DNA from 2 places in the Pantoea sp. App145 genome. Region 1 is predicted to be linked to the other one. Evidence: predicted binding sites of a transcription regulator. Region 1 holds the regulator's gene; the other holds the start of a gene.
The links. Region 1 encodes LexA, which represses DNA repair genes until DNA is damaged. Its sites were predicted from a motif close to TNCTGTATGTACATACAGNA; they were not measured.

Region 1 (3,417 bases):
CCCGACAATTTGTACCCCGCACAGGGCATACATCATGGCGAACAGCAACGCCACCAGGCCTGCCTGACGGCATGCCGCGTGCCAGACCAGCAACAACTGGCTGCGATCTTTCGCACCAACCGCTTCACCAGAGCAGGCTTCAACCGCATAAGCGAAACCATCCAGTGCGTAGGCTGTGAAAGTGAGAAACATCAGCAGAACCGCGTTGACTGCAACCACATCTGGCCCAATGCGCGCGCCAAAGATCGTCAGAGAAGCAAAACAGATTTGCAGCAGAAATGAGCGCAACATAATGTCGCGATTGAGACGAAACAGGCGGGCGGCACCACCGCGCCAGCTCTCTTTCAGCAGGGTGAAATCAATACCACGTAGCTTTAATACCCGAGCTACCATCAACAGCCCGACACCCAGGGTGACGTATTCGGCCAGTGCCGTAGCCGCAGCAGCGCCTGCCACTCCGCAGTGCAGGCCGAGCACAAACAGCAGATCCAGCAGAATATTGACCAGGTTGCCCACCACCAGCAAAACAACGGGTGCGCGTGCATACTGCACACCCAACAGCCAGCCCAGGAGTACCAGATTAGCCAGCGTAGCGGGAGCACTGAGCCAGCGAATCTGAATAAACAGTTGCGCCTGTTGCTGTACCGCAACGCTGCCTCCCATTAGCGCAGCCGCCAGATTGCTGACAGGTGTGCGCAGCAACATAAACAACACACCTGCGATCAATGCGATAAGCAACGGTTGGGTAAGCGCACGCGCCAGCGCCGTTTTATCGCTGGCACCAAATGCCTGGGCAGTCAGTCCGGTCGTGCTCATGCGTAAAAACAACAGCAGCATAAAAATGAAGCTGGTTGCAGTGCTACCCACTGCCACGCCACCGAGATAGATCGGACTGTCAAGATGGCCAATCACCGCGGTATCCACCACGCCGAGCAACGGCACCGTGATATTCGAAAGGATCATCGGCAGCGCCAGCCGCCAGAGTGTCTTATCAGAGGAGGAAAACAGCTGCATCAGCCCGTCCCGGTTTGTGCTGCGCTACAGTTATTTTGGCAAATCAAACCACGGCAGCGCAGAGGCGCTACCGTAGTGGGGGATTTAAAGGATTAAAGCCATTCGCCGTTGCGCACGATACCCACCGCCAGCCCTTCAACGGTGAGTGACTGTTCACGGGTATCGACCACAATCGGCTGGAAGTCACTGTTTTCTGGCAGCAGCTGCACAATCGCGCCCTGCTTTTTCCAGCGTTTCACTGTGACTTCATCATCAATGCGCGCCACCACGACCTGGCCATTGCGCACTTCCTGAGTCTTGTGTACCGCCAGTAAGTCACCATCCATAATGCCGATATCTTTCATCGACATGCCGCTAACGCGCAACAGGAAATCAGCGGTGGGTTTGAAGAGGTTGGCATCAACCTGGTAGTGAGCCTCGATGTGCTCCTGGGCCAGTAACGGTTCACCCGCGGCGACACGGCCAATCAGCGGCAGCCCCTCACTGGCTTCTTCTTCCATTAATAAACGAATACCGCGCGACGCTCCGGAGACGATTTCAATCACGCCTTTGCGTGCCAGAGCCTTCAGATGTTCTTCTGCCGCATTCGGTGAGCGGAAGCCCAGTTGCGCAGCAATTTCCGCACGCGTTGGCGGCATGCCCGTCTGGTTGATATGGTCGCGAATCAGATCATAGACCTGTTGCTGCCTGCTGGTTAACGCTTTCATCCCGCCCCCTGGTTGTTTATACAGTCGCTGTGAGTATATACAGGTATTGGCGAAATGGAAACCAAAACTGAGGGAAAAATCAGCGAGTTGATGAATCCGGAATCCTTATCGCAAATGCGACCAAAGCAGCGCGATCCAGACGAAAATAGCCAGTAAGATAGCTAACAATACGGCAGCCGACCCCATGTCTTTCGCGCGTCCGGCCAGCGGATGACGCTCCTGACCAATGCGGTCGACGACGGCTTCAATGGCACTATTCATAATCTCAACGATGACCACCAGCACCACAGAACCGATCATGAGTACGCGGGAGATCGCGTCAACATCCAGCCAGCATGCCACCACAATCGCCACCAGTGCGGCGATAGCCTCCTGGCGAAATGCCGCTTCATGTTGCCAGGCGGCGCGCAATCCCTGCCAGGAATAACCGGCAGCTTTCACTATCCTGAGAATACCGGTGACGTTATTTGCCATGTCGTTGAACCCTTTACTCGTTTTGACGTCAATGTCTGGGCAGCCGGGAATGGCACGGCCACAGATCTTCGCGGCACTTTCTGGTATGCTTGCCGCGCTTTGCTAACAAGAGGCTTAAAGTTGTCTATGTCAGGTTGGCGTAAACTTTATTATAAATTATTGAATTTACCACTCTCCATTTTGGTAAAGAGTAAGGCTATTCCGTCGGATCCTGTGTCTGAACATGGGTTAGATTCAACGCGGCCAATCCTATATGTGCTGCCTTATGATTCCAAGGCCGATCTACTCACACTGCGTTCGCAGTGTCTGAAACACGATCTGCCGGATCCGCTTACACCACTGGAAATTGATGGCACGTTGTTGCCACGCTATGTCTTTATCCACGACGGTCCACGCGTTTTCCCTTATTTCGTGCCGAATCTGGAGTCAGTGAAGCTATTTCATGACTATCTCGATCTGCATCGCAGCAACCCCGAACTGGATGTGCAAATGCTGCCAGTGTCGGTGATGTTTGGACGCGCACCAGGCCGTGAAGTACAGGGTGAACAGACGCCACATCTGCGCATTCTTAACGGTGTACAGAAGTTCTTTGCCATTCTCTGGCATGGCCGCGACAGCTTTGTCCGCTTCTCGCCGACAGTGTCGCTACGTCAGATGGCAACCGAGCATGGAACTGACAAGTCAATTGCGCAAAAACTGGCCCGCGTGGCGCGTATTCACTTCGCCCGCCAGCGTCTGGCTGCCATCGGCCCGCGTTTACCCGCCCGCCAGGATCTGTTTAACAAGCTGTTGCAATCGAAAGCCATTGAAAAGGCTGTGGAAGATGAAGCGCGCAGCAAAAAGATTTCCCATGAGAAGGCACAGCAGAACGCCATTGAAATGATGGAAGAGATTGCGGCTGACTTCTCCTATGAGGCCATCCGCGTCACTGACCGCGTCATGGGATGGATGTGGAGCCGACTCTATCAGGGTATCAACGTCAATGGCGGCGAGCGCGTACGTCAGCTGGCACAGGATGGTCACGAGATTGTCTATGTTCCCTGCCATCGCAGCCATATGGATTACCTGCTGCTCTCCTATGTGCTTTACCACCAGGGTCTGGTACCACCGCACATCGCTGCCGGTATCAATCTTAACTTCTGGCCTGCCGGTCCGATTTTCCGTCGTCTGGGTGCGTTCTTTATTCGCCGTACCTTTAAAGGCAACAAGCTCTATTCTACTG
Region 2 (3,417 bases), on a different replicon from region 1:
GAAATGCGCCACGTTGTCCTGAATCCACGCCGGGCCGGTCACTTCCGGGCAGGCGTCCTCATCGTCCTCATTCGCGTCGCTCCACCCCAGCGAATCGCTGAAGCTCTCCGTCTGTACCCCACCGGCGTAACGGGCATAACCGCGGAAGTCGCAGCCCTGCTCCGCATACCAGTGCTCCACCGTCACATCGTTGTGCCCGTCGCGTCCCTCTCCTGCACATGACGGATAACCTTTTGTGCCGGTCAGCGCCGGATACGGCGCATAATGCGCCCCACCGTCAGGGCGAAGAACCCCGGCACACCCGGCCAGAAACAGCTGGACACCCTCCGCTGCCGCCCGCGCATACGACGGATAACCACCGCCCGCAAACAGCGCCCTCACCTGCCCGATATCTTCACTGCGGCCGCTCACGCGCAGCCGGTTACAGCACCAGTTCGGCATGTTCCTCTCCTCCGTTGATGGTTGCACGGCGCACTCTCACGCCGTGCCGCCACAGCAGCCGGGCGAAAAGCGGAGCAGGCAGGCGCTCCCGCGGAAGCCGCACGCGCCGCCGGAGCGGACTGAATGTCCCGCGCACGGCGGGGAACGGGTGAGCAGGTGACGGAGTGAACGCTCGACTGAGAAGCGGCCCGGCTAACGTGAAGGCACGGCGTGCCCCGGGTAGCCCGCGAAATCAGCTGAAAAAGTGAGGGGGTAACAGCAGGCGGCGTCAGGCGGGACGCCGCGCCGCGCAGAAGCGGAGCGCAGCGACGGCCTTCAGAAAACGGACAAAAAAAAGCCCGGGAGGTTAAACCGGGCGATGAAGCCATATCGACTCAGATGTCCGGTCTTCAGGCCGGCTCGATTAAAAAAGACCCCTGCGGCTGTCAGAGAGACCACAGGGGTAACGTGAGTGCATGAAGACTGCCATGCAATAGTGAGTAGCAGAAGAATAATAATTCAGTGGCGGGACAATGCAACCCTGTAACGAAATGTGGCTTAAGCAGGGAGCCTGCGCGGGCGCACAGTTTATTTAACCCCGGTGTTGGATGGATTAAAGAGCCCGCGCAGGCCTGTCAGAAATTATCACGCACCGGGCGGAATGACCACGCCGTTCAGTCCGTCCTGTCATCTGCAGCAGGCGCCTTCAGCTCCCACATGGCCTGCCGGATGAGCCAGAATCCTGGCGAGTGAAACACTCTGCCCAGCTGCTCAGCCAGCCCGGGCGTGACCGGAATTCGCCCCCCGAGAAAGGCCCACGCGTCGGCGTTATCCAGTCCCGTCCGGTGGCAGAACATTTCCACGGAAATGTCGTGCTCTGCCATAAGATAAGCAAGAAACCGCCCGGGAGAAGTGCACCCGTCCATACAGACCACAGAGTTTTTTCATTATTGTTACCGCCAGAATAAAACGCCGTCTCTGCTCTGCACAATAACTGACCGGAAATAATTACCCGCTCTTTCCGTCTGCCGGCAACGCTCGCCGCAGTCACGGCTGAGGCGTACCGCAGCGCCAGCGAGGAACGAACAGCCGTGGCGAGGAAGCGTCATATCATCGGGACCGGAGAGTGTCTGCTTACGCCCGGAACGGGCTGAAACTGCGGAAGTCATGGAAAAAGGCCCGGGCGAACCCGGGCAGGCAGAAAGTCCTGTGCTGAGGCTTCCCTGCCGCTACGTTGCTCACCGTGATTATAGTGTGGTTTCCGGCATAAGCAGCGGAGAAATAAAATTGCCTGCCGCGTCAGCCACATGGTTCACGCAGACGCCCCTCCCCTCCCCTGCCCTCTTGCGATCGCGGTAATTCGATCTGATACTGTATATATATACAGCCAAGGAAAGGTAAAAAACATGCCGCAGACTCACACCATTTCTCCGCCCTGTGACGCACAGGCGCTGGCTGCTGAGAGTGAAATTTTGCCTGTCCCGACGGGGATGACCCTGCTTCGTCCCGCAGAGCACAGAATTCAGCTGGGGATCCCCTTCTATGCCGACCTGTGTCCGGCCGGGTTCCCCAGCCCGGCCGCGGATTATGTTGAGTCCGAGCTCGACCTCAATGAACTCTGCATCCGGCGCCCGGCGGCCAGCTATTTTGTCCGGGCCAGCGGCAGCAGCATGGAAGATCTGGGGCTGTTCGACGGTGACGTCATGGTCGTTGACCGGGCAGAAGAAGCCTGCCAGGGCGATGTGGTGATCGCCGAGGTGAACGGGGAATTCACCGTCAAGCGCCTGCAGCTGCATCCGCGACTGGCGCTGCTGCCGATGAATCCGGCTTATCCCGTCATTTATCCGGAGACGCTGCAGCTGATGGGCGTGGTGACCTGGTTCTTCCACAGCACGCGCACGCGCCGGAGGTAATGATGCCGATGTTCGGACTGGCCGATGTGAACAGCTTTTATGCCAGCTGCGAGGCGCTGTTCAGGCCCGACCTGCGCGGTCAGGCCGTGGTGGCTCTCAGTAACAACGATCTGAGTGGTGAGAAACGTTAGTTAGTGAATACAAATACCCAGTAGACCATATAATTACACATCCCATTCTTAACAAATACACAGTGGCAGGCAAGATAGATTCTGGCTCATGACCAGTAGAATGATTCATTTGTATAAAGAGACTTCGCCTTCAGGACGCGTTTTAAACCTGCGGTGCATCCACAGGTATTGCTCAGGAGCACGGAGAATTTCACGCTCAATAATCTTGTTCATATAAGCAGCTGCGGCGACCTTGTCTCCCTCAGGAAAGCCCGACAACGGATTACTGATATACATGTGATAACCTTTTTTATCGCTCCGTCGAATCATGCTGAGTGTGATCAAATGTGCACCAGCGAGTTTTGAAAGTGTATACGTTCCGTTCGTCGTGGCTGCTTTCTTTACCGAGAAAAAAGGTACGAAAACGCTCCCCTTTGACCCATAATCCTGATCTGGTGCAAACCACACTGCTTCACCTGCCTTGAGCGCATGAACAAAGCCAGATAAATTACGTCGATTAATCATCGCCTTATTTGAACGCATACGCCCTTTTGTCTGAACCCATTCCATCAATGGATTATTGTGCGGGCGATACGTTGCCATCATGGGGTGACATAACCCCATAACTCTTCCGCACAATTCAAGGGACATGAAATGGATCCCGACAACCATTACCCCTCTGGTTGCACTGGTCAGGTTTTCAATCCCTTCGACATCAAACCATTTTTTGACTCTCACATCGCTCCAGAACCAGGCCATACCAGTCTCCATCAGCCCAAGCCCGAGAGAAATAAAGTTTTTATTGATCATCTGGCTTCGGGCAAGCGGGGTCATCTCGGGAAAACAGAGTTCGATATTTCTAATCGCAATTCCTTCCCGTCGTTTCAGAAAGGGCCTGGATATTTTTCCAAGACCAGAACCCAGAATATGTAAAACCGGGTAAGGAAGTTGAACGATAAGCCACAGCAGGCCCA

Region 2: a site for LexA is predicted at 1,790-1,809, ahead of umuD (translesion error-prone DNA polymerase V autoproteolytic subunit). Genes of this name have one in related genera too.

Annotation. Positions count from the first base shown of each region.
Region 1 is NZ_CP133290.1:2,477,530-2,480,946, forward strand. It holds gene dinF (MATE family efflux transporter DinF) at 1-1,014, opposite strand, end outside; gene lexA (transcriptional repressor LexA) at 1,107-1,721, opposite strand; gene RCF31_RS11340 (diacylglycerol kinase) at 1,827-2,195, opposite strand; gene plsB (glycerol-3-phosphate 1-O-acyltransferase PlsB) at 2,322-3,417, shown strand, end outside.
Region 2 is NZ_CP133293.1:95,569-98,985, reverse strand. It holds gene RCF31_RS25335 (hypothetical protein) at 1-441, opposite strand, end outside; gene umuD (translesion error-prone DNA polymerase V autoproteolytic subunit) at 1,911-2,333, shown strand; gene RCF31_RS25325 (hypothetical protein) at 2,333-2,464, shown strand; gene lpxP (kdo(2)-lipid IV(A) palmitoleoyltransferase) at 2,570-3,417, opposite strand, start outside.